DNA from 2 places in the Actinoplanes sp. HUAS TT8 genome. Region 1 is predicted to be linked to the other one. Evidence: riboswitches for the same ligand, from Rfam matches in the RefSeq annotation. Region 1 holds a riboswitch; the other holds the start of a gene.
What was found. A riboswitch is a leader RNA that binds a small molecule or an ion and turns the genes downstream of it on or off. The one in region 1 is predicted to bind S-adenosylmethionine.
Positions count from the first base shown of each region.

Region 1 (4,307 bases):
ACAGTTATCCCAGCAGGCCGGCCTCGCGAGCACCCTTCAGAGACGGCTTGATCCGGTGGGTCGGGCCGACCTCGGCGGCGATCGCGTCGAGCGTCTTCAGACCCTCGCCGGTGTTGTAGACGACGGTCTCCTTGGCCGGGTCCAATTTGCCGCTTTCGACGAGCTTCTTCAGGACGGCGACGGTGGTGCCGCCGGCCGTCTCGGCGAAGACACCGGTGGTCCGGGCCAGCAGCTTGATGCCCGCCCGGATCTCGTCGTCGTTCGCGTAGTCCATCCAGCCGCCGGTGCGGCGGACGGCCTCGATCGCGTACGGCCCGGCGGCCGGGTCGCCGATGTTCAGCGACTTGGCGATGCCGGTCGGCTTCACCGGGGTGATCACGTCGGTGTCGTTGTGCAGCGCCACCGCGATCGGGTTGCAGCCCTGCGACTGGGCGCCGAACACGGTCCAGCCGCCCTCGGGCGCGTCGACCAGTCCGATCTCGACCAGCTCGCTGAACGCCTTGTCCACCTTGGTGAGCAGTTCACCGGAGGCCATCGGGATGACCACCTGCTGCGGGATGCGCCAGCCGAGCTGCTCGGCGACCTCGTAGCCGAGCGTCTTCGAGCCCTCGGCGTAGAACGGGCGAACATTCACGTTCACGAACGCGGTGTCCTCGAACTCGTCCGTTTCCACCAGCTCGCTGCAGAGCCGGTTCACGTCGTCGTAGGAACCCTCGATCGCGACCAGCTCACCACCGTAGACCGCGGTCGTGACGATCTTGCCCTGCTCCAGGTCGCTCGGGATGAACACGATGCTCGGCACCCCGGCCCGGGCCGCGTGGGCGGCCACCGAATTCGCCAGGTTGCCGGTGGAGGCGCAGGAGAACCGGGTGAAGCCCAGCTCCTTGGCGGCGGTCAACGCCACCGACACGACCCGGTCCTTGAACGAATGGGTCGGGTTCTGCGAGTCGTCCTTGATCCAGAGCTGGCCGGTGATGCCCAGCTCGGCGGCCAGCTGCGGGGCACTGACCAGCGGCGTCAGACCGGGATCGAGGGTCACCCGGGTCGCCGGGTCCTGCCCCGCCGGCAGCAGCGCCGCATAGCGCCAGATGTTCTGCGGGCCCGCCTCGATCTGGGCCCGGGTCACCCGCGCGAGAGCGGCCTCGTCATAGGCCACCTCGAGCGGGCCGAAACACTCGTAACAGGCGTGCTGGGCGGCCAGCGGGTACTCAGCGCGGCACGCACGGCAGATCAGGCCGCGGGCGGGCGAGGTGGTGATAGCAGCGGATGCACTGACGGTAGACGTCATCGAGGCCTTCCCTCTCATCTTTCCCACCGGCGACCTGCCGGCAGGACGGAATTAGCACCTGCCGCGGGCGGCCTCGTCATCGAGACATCTGCGGTGGTTGCCGGGGCTTCACAGGGCCGTTCCCTCTGCCCCTCTGGATGAGGTATTCAGTTGTTTCCCGAAGCTTACGACGAAGCTTCGCCTTCTCCCCAGTGACTTCCCGATGTGTGAGCGACCCCCCACATCGGCGGGCCGGCCTCAACCCTTCGAAGATCAAGTTCAAATTCTTCATGTCCCAGGTCCGCCGGGGTACAGACCGTCGCTCCCGCGGGGACCCTTCCGACCCTCGCAGGCCGCTGGCGCGGCCAAAACGCGACGCCCGAAAGGGCGACGTGGTCGGCTGGTTGCGCTCAGAGCAACAAACCCGCCCACGCCCGAAACCGCCCACCAACGTCCTGTGCGTCAGCCCACGCGAGGCTGCGGCCCACCCAAGCCCCAGCCGCGGGGTCCCGCCCGTCGGCTGGCACTGAGGGCTCCAAAAACGGCCGGAAACAACCCTCAGCACCAGCTGAGCACGCAACCCGCGCTGCGAAGGCCGGACCAGGGCCAACGCCGCGACGTGGCTGCCACAAGAGGCCCAGCCGCGGCTCGCGGGCCGCCAAGTCGGTCAGCGGCGAGCGCGCGAGGCGTGGGCGGGTCGGGTCGTGGGGCTTGGGCGGGTCAGGAGGTGATGTCCTTGCGGGTGAAGCGGAAGAAGGCGACACCCCAGAAGATCACCGCGTAGATGATCGCCGAAATCGCGCCCTTGGCCAGGTCCTCGGTCTGGACCGGGGTCGACAGCAGCCCCAACCACGCGTCGCTGTAGTGGGTGGGCAGGGCGTTGCGGATCGAGCCGAGCGCGGTGATCTGGTCCAGGATGCTGGAGAGGATCCAGAGCAGTACCGCCCCGCCGACCGCGCCCAGAGCGGCGTCGGTGAGGACCGAGAGCAGGAAGGCCAGGCCGGCCACGACCAGCAGGATCACGGCGAGGTAGGCGAGGATGCCGAGCAGCCGCAGCACACCCTGACCGGGCGGGATCTGCGACGCGATGGTGCTGCCGAGCGGATGCCAGCCGTAGCGCAGCGTCCCGACCAGCAGTCCGGTCCCGGCCAGCAGGAACAGCGCCAGGAACGCGTAGCCCAGCGCCACCACCAGCTTGACCGCGAGCAGCCGGGCCCGCGGGACCGGGATGGCCAGCAGGTACCGCAGGCTTCCCCAGCTCGCCTCGCTGGCCACGGTGTCTCCGGCGAAGAGCGCGAAGACCACCACCAGCAGGAAGCCGGCCGACACGGCCAGACAGAACAGCGCGAAGTTCAGCCCGCCCGAGGTGGCCAGGTCGACCAGGCTGCTGAAGGCGCCGCCGCCGTTGCTGTCGTCGTCACCGTTCCCGCCACCGAACTCGAACGCGACCAGGATGATCAGCGGCAGCAGCACCATGAAGCCGAGGGCCAGCTGGGTGCGGCGCCGGGACGCCTGCCGTCGGATCTCGGCGACGATCGGCAGGGTCCGGGACGGGCGGTATCCCACCGCCGCGGAAACGCTCGACGCCTGGCCACGCTCGACGGTGCCCGGGGATTCGCTCACAAGCCCGCTCATCGGTCTCCACTTCCCCGCGAGTTGTCGCCCACCAGGGCCAGGAACGCGTCTTCGAGGCGGCGGCGCGGCACCACCCGGTCGACGCCGACACCGGCGCGGACCAGGGATGCGACCACTTCGGCGCGCGGTGTGCCGTTCATGTCGACGATCAGGCCGCTCGCGCCGTCCGGGGTGACCGAGCGGACGCCCAGCCCGGTGAGGATCTCGGTGGCGGCCGGTACGTCGGTCACGTCGATGGTGACCGACGGCGACTCGCCGACGATGTCGTCGACCGGGCCGGACGCGACGATCCGCCCCTTGTTGACCACGACGGCGTGGGTGCAGGTCTGTTCGACCTCGGCCAGCAGGTGGCTGGAGACGAGCACGGCCCGCCCGTCGGTGGCGTACCGCTGCAGCACCCGGCGCATCTCGGCGATCTGCGGCGGGTCGAGCCCGTCGGTCGGTTCGTCGAGGACCAGCAGTTCGGGCAGGCCGAGCATGGCCTGGGCGATGGCCAGCCGCTGGCGCATGCCGTGGCTGTAGTTCTTGGTCCGCCGGTGCACCGACGAGCCGAGTCCGGCGATTTCCAGGGCTTCGTCGAAGCGGGCGTCCTCCCACGGGCGGCCGGTGGCCCGCCAGTACGCCTCCAGGTTCTGATGCCCGGTCAGGTGTGGCAGGAAGCCGGGGCCTTCGACGAGCGCGCCGACCCGGGACAGGATCTGCGCGCCGGGGACGAGCCGGTGCCCGAAGACGTGGATCTCACCGGCGGTCGGCGTGGTCAGGCCCATCAGCACCCGCAGCGTGGTCGTCTTGCCGGCGCCGTTGGGTCCGAGCAGGCCGACGACCTGGCCGCGCTGGACGGTGAAGCTGATCTCCTCGACCGCGACGAACCCGTCCTTGTACGCCTTCCGCAGCCCGGTGACCACCAGCGGCGTGTCCGCGAGTTCGGCGTTCACCGAGGTCACCCGGCGGCGGCGACGGGCCCGGCGGACGAGCAGCAGCACCGCCAGCCCGAGCAGCACGGCGGCGATCAGCGCGCCCAGGGCGTACCAGTAAATTGCCGCCGGCGAGGCGATCGGCGTGCCGGCCAGGGTCGGCAGGGTGAGTGGCCCGTCGACCGCCACGGTGTAGGTGGCCGGCGCCGCCGGTGAGAGAAACGCCTGGTCGGAGGTGGCGACGACGATCTGCAGGGTGTGGCCGGCCTCAAGTCGCCGGACGATCGCCGGCAGGGTGACGGTCACCGGCTGGGCCGCGCCGATGTCGGTGGGTAGGCCGGTGAGCCGGACCGGGGCGACCAGTCCGGCGCTGAGCGTCGGCGTGCCGCTCTGATCGAGGTCGTAGAGCTTGACGAAGAGCACCGCCTCCCCGGTCGGCGAGGCGGCCCGCACCCGTACCGTCGGCGAGCCGGCGACGTCGATGGCCCCGG
Region 1 covers NZ_CP195646.1:9,742,659-9,746,965, reverse strand. Annotated here, with positions in the region: gene thrC (threonine synthase) at 5-1,288, opposite strand; SAM riboswitch class I at 1,300-1,432, opposite strand; gene ACSHV8_RS43360 (ABC transporter permease) at 1,988-2,902, opposite strand; gene ACSHV8_RS43355 (alpha/beta fold hydrolase) at 2,899-4,307, opposite strand, start outside.

Region 2 (4,307 bases), 3.1 Mb from region 1:
ACCAGTGCCGGTAGGCCGCGTTGGTGCGCAGCACCAGCCCGTCCGGCGCGAACATCGCCATCGGCACCGGAGTCTCGTCGAAGGCGACGCTGAGCTGGGCCTGGCTCTCCTCCAGGTTGTCCGCGGCGCGGCGCTCCTCGGCCTCGGTCAGCCCCCACTGGACCACCTGGAAACCGGCCGCCAGCAGCACCGCGAAGCCGTGCAGGCCGGCCCAGAGCAGCGGGTGCGCCTGCGCCGAGTGGTGGTCGTAGGTGTGCGTGCCGGTGATCACGCCGAACAGCCCGTGGTGCAGGGTCGTGGCCACCAGGAACGCGCCGAACGGGGCCCAGTCCCGGTAGAGGGCGAGCGCGGCGACCGCGACGAAGAACGAGAAGTGCGCCTCGGTCAGGCCGTTGCTCAGCGACACGAAACCGGCGCAGGCGACGGTGAACCCGATCGCCACCGCGACCGAGCGCAGCCGGCGTCCCCTCAGCAGGGTGCCGGCCACCACGCAGGGCAGGACCAGCAGGTCCGTCCAGAGCAACGTGGCGCCCTGATCCGGGCGCAGCGCGCCGAACACGGTCACCACGAGCACGACGACGCCGAGCAGCACCGTCAGCAGACGGTGCCTCGTCGCCCAGTCCTCGTCGCGCAGGCCGCCACCGGAGGGTAGGCGGTCCCGCAGCCTCATCAGCCAGGTCCCCACGGTTCCGTTCATCGGAACGTTCCGGGGTGAGCGCAGGTTCCCGCCGGTTGCCGGTCAGGAGCGGAGTATCTCGGCCAGTGCTTTCGTGAAGCGGTCGACGTCGTCCTCGGTGCTGCCGAGGCCCCAGCTGGCCCGGAGCAGGCCGGCTCCGGGCGCGTCGCACGTGTCGGATTTTTCGGCGTTCACCAGGCGCCGGACGAGCGGATGGGCGCAGAACTGGCCGGCCCGGACGCCGATGCCGTACTCGCGGCCCAGCCGGTGGGCGACCTGCGCGGGATCGTGGCCGGGGAGGGCGAGCGAGACGATGCCGACCCGCGGGTGGTCCGGGCCGAACAGGCTGACCTCGCGGGCGCCCTCGGGCAGGCCCCGGCGGAGACGGGTCAGGAGGCGCTGCTCGTGCTCGTGCAGGGCGTCGCGGTCGGCGACCAGCAGGGCGGCGCAGACGGCGGCGATCGCGACGGCGCCGAGCAGGTTGGGGGTGCCGCCCTCGTGCCGGGCCGGGCCGGTGGCCCAGGTCAGGTCGCCGGGGCGGTCGCCGACGGTGGCGCTGGCCCCGCCGCCGTAGAGGTAGGGCTCGGCGGCGTCCAGCCAGTCGGCCCGGCCGGCCAGGACTCCGCCGCCGAAGGGGGCGTACAGCTTGTGACCGGAGAAAGCCAGAAAATCAGCACCCAGGTGGTCCAGGTTCGCCGGTAGGTGCGGCGCCAGCTGGGCTCCATCAACAATGACGCGTACGTCGTGCGCGTGGGCGATGTCGGAGATTTCCCTGATCGGCCACACTTCGCCGGTGACGTTGCCGGCTCCGGTAACGGTGACAACCGCGGGTCCGGTGATGCCGCCGAGCGCATTTTCGACCGCATTTATCGCCTCATCGGCGGACTTCGGCGCGGGGAGCCGGAGCTGATTCGGCCAGGGCAGCAGGTTGGCGTGGTGCTCGCCCTCGAACAGGATCGTCGTGGTGCTCGGCGGCAGGGCCCGGGCCAGCAGGTTCAGCGCGTCCGTGGTGTTCCGCGTGAAGATCACCTGGTCGCCGGGGCGGGCGCCGACGAACTCGGCCACCACGTCCCGGGCCACCTCGTAGGCCACCGTCGAGGTCTGCGACCGGACGCCGGTACCGCGGTGCACGCTGCCGTACCTCGGGAGCAGTTCGGCGACGGCCTGCGCGGCGGCCTCGGCACAGGGAGCCGAGGCGGCGTAGTCCAGGTGCGCGAAACGCACCGTCTCGCCGGTGGGAAGTTCGGTCTTCAGGTCGTCGCCGACGATGTCGAGAGCCGACACGGCATGCCTCCGCCGAGGTCTGGGACCCCACGGGGCCCGCGCTTGCCGGCGTCGGGCGACACCGGCCCGGTCCTCACCCGGGGCACCCCATCGCGAACGCAAGGGTTGCCGGTCAGCAAGCCGGGGCTACGCGCTGACACTCATGACCTGGCCACGAAGTTAGCAGAACTCACAGCGCCGTGCCATATCCCATTCCACGAGTAGGGATTAAGGTCGATGTATGAGCGATTTCCAGCAGCAGTGGACGCGGTGGCACGACGAGCACGAGAAGCGGCGGGCCGACCCGCACGGGTTCCTGGCGATCACCGGCCTGCACTGGCTGGACGAGAAGCCGCAGCACTTCCCGGACGCGCCGGGCTCGTGGCACACCGGGCCGGACGGCGTGGTCGTCGACCTCGGGCCGGACGAGTCGCTGCTCATCGACGGGGCGACTGTGACCGGGACGCATGCGTTCGGGCCGATCCCCGAACGCGGTGACATCACTGTGGGTTACGGTGACGCGAAGCTGGAGATCGCTCGGCGGGGCGGCTATGACGTGCTGCGGCCCCGGCACCCCGACAACGAGACCCTGGTCAAATATCTCGGGACGCCGGCCTACACGGCCGATGAGAAGTGGGTTGTGAGCGGCACTTTCGTGCCGTTCGAGGCGCCCGTGCCGGTGACCGTGGGCTCGGTCTCGGAGGGGCTCGAACACGTCTACGAGTCGCCCGGCAAGGTCGAATTCACCGTGGGCGGGGAGGATCTGGCCCTCACCGCGTTCAACGGCGGCACGCCGGGTTCACTCTTCGTGTTGTTCACCGACGCGACTTCCGGGGTCACGACGTACGCCGCCAATCGGAGTCTGGCGATCCCCGCGCCGGCCGCCGACGGGACGGTGACGCTCGACTTCAACCGGGCGACCAACCTGCCGTGCGCGTACACCGAGTTCGCGACCTGCCCGCTGCCGCCGGCCGGGAACAAGCTGCCCGTGGCGGTGGAGGCGGGCGAGCAGCTTCCCCGATAGCGTCGGTTCAGGCTTCCCCGATAGCGTCGGTTCATGGAGGAACTGCTCGCGTCCGCCGAGGCGCTGATCGGAATCCGCTCCACCGCCGATCGGCCCGGTGAGCTGCACCGGGCCCTCGGCCTCGCGCTCGACGTGGTCGGGCCGGACTTCGAGATCCAGCGCTTCGAGTCCCGGGGCAAGCCGAGCGCACTCGTCACCCACCCCGACCGGCCCGGGCAGCCTCGGGTGATCCTCAACGGTCACCTGGACGTGGTTCCGGGCACGCCGGACCAGTTCCGGGCCCGCCGGGAGGGCGACCGGCTCTACGGCCGGGGCGCGCACGACATGAAGGTGGCCGCGCTCGTGCTGGCCACGGTGTTCCGGTCGCTCGCGGCCGAACTGCCCTACCCGATCGCGCTGCAGCTGGTCACCGACGAGGAGGTGGGCGGCTTCGACGGTACGGGCCATCAGGTCGACCAGGGTGTCCGCGGCGACTTCGTGGTCATCGGTGAGCAGAGCGCGCTGCGGGTGGTCACCGAGTCCAAGGGGCTGGTGCGGGCGCGACTGGTCGCTTCCGGGCAGACGGCCCACGCGGCCTATCCGTGGCTGGGCTCCAACGCGCTGATCACGCTCTGGGAGGCGGTCGATCGGGTGCTGGAGCGCTATCCCGTACCGTCCGCGGAAGCCTGGGCGACAACGGTCAACCTGGCCCGGATCGAGACGTCCAACGAGGCGGTCAACCAGGTGCCGGCCGACGCCGTGGCCTGGCTGGACATCCGGTACCCGCCCGAGGACGGTGAACTGACCGGGCGGTCGGTGGCGGCGATCGTCGAGCATCTGCGGTCGGTGGCCGGGCCCGGGGTGGACGTGGTGGTGGACGCCGTGGGGACACCGCACCGGGCGGACGCCGGGAGCGCCGAGGTCGTGGCGCTGCGGGAGGCGGCCCGGGCCGTGGGCTACTCCGGGGAGCTGCTGCGCAAGCACGGGTCGGCCGACAGCCGGTTCTACTTCCCGCTCGGCGTCGGCGCGGTGATCTTCGGGCCGGCCGGGGACGGCCAGCACGGGCCGGAGGAGTACGTGCAGATCAGCTCGCTGACGCCGTACGCCGAAGCCTTGTCGATCTTCTTGAAGGGTCTTCCGGCGTGACCGGGCGTCAGTCGGTGAAGGAGAGCAGGTATTCGATGCGGTGGGCGATGCCGCGCAGGTAGGGGCCGCGATCGGGGTCGACCTTGGCGTTCCACGAGGACGGGCCGTGGCGCTCCAGCATCTCCGCGTAGCGGGAGGCCGGGCCGACGTGGGCGCCGTCCGGGCCGACGGTCTGGTCGGCGTAGGTGAGGGCGTCGGCCAGGACCGTGCGCTCGTCCG
Region 2 covers NZ_CP195646.1:6,637,256-6,641,562, forward strand. Annotated here, with positions in the region: gene ACSHV8_RS29580 (putative bifunctional diguanylate cyclase/phosphodiesterase) at 1-697, opposite strand, end outside; gene ACSHV8_RS29585 (aminotransferase class V-fold PLP-dependent enzyme) at 740-1,945, opposite strand; SAM riboswitch class IV at 1,994-2,108, opposite strand; gene ACSHV8_RS29590 (DUF1684 domain-containing protein) at 2,181-2,963, shown strand; gene ACSHV8_RS29595 (M20 family metallopeptidase) at 2,997-4,088, shown strand; gene ACSHV8_RS29600 (HD domain-containing protein) at 4,096-4,307, opposite strand, start outside.
Region 2: linked by a shared signal. The riboswitch ahead of ACSHV8_RS29585 (aminotransferase class V-fold PLP-dependent enzyme) and the one ahead of thrC (threonine synthase) in region 1 are both predicted to bind S-adenosylmethionine.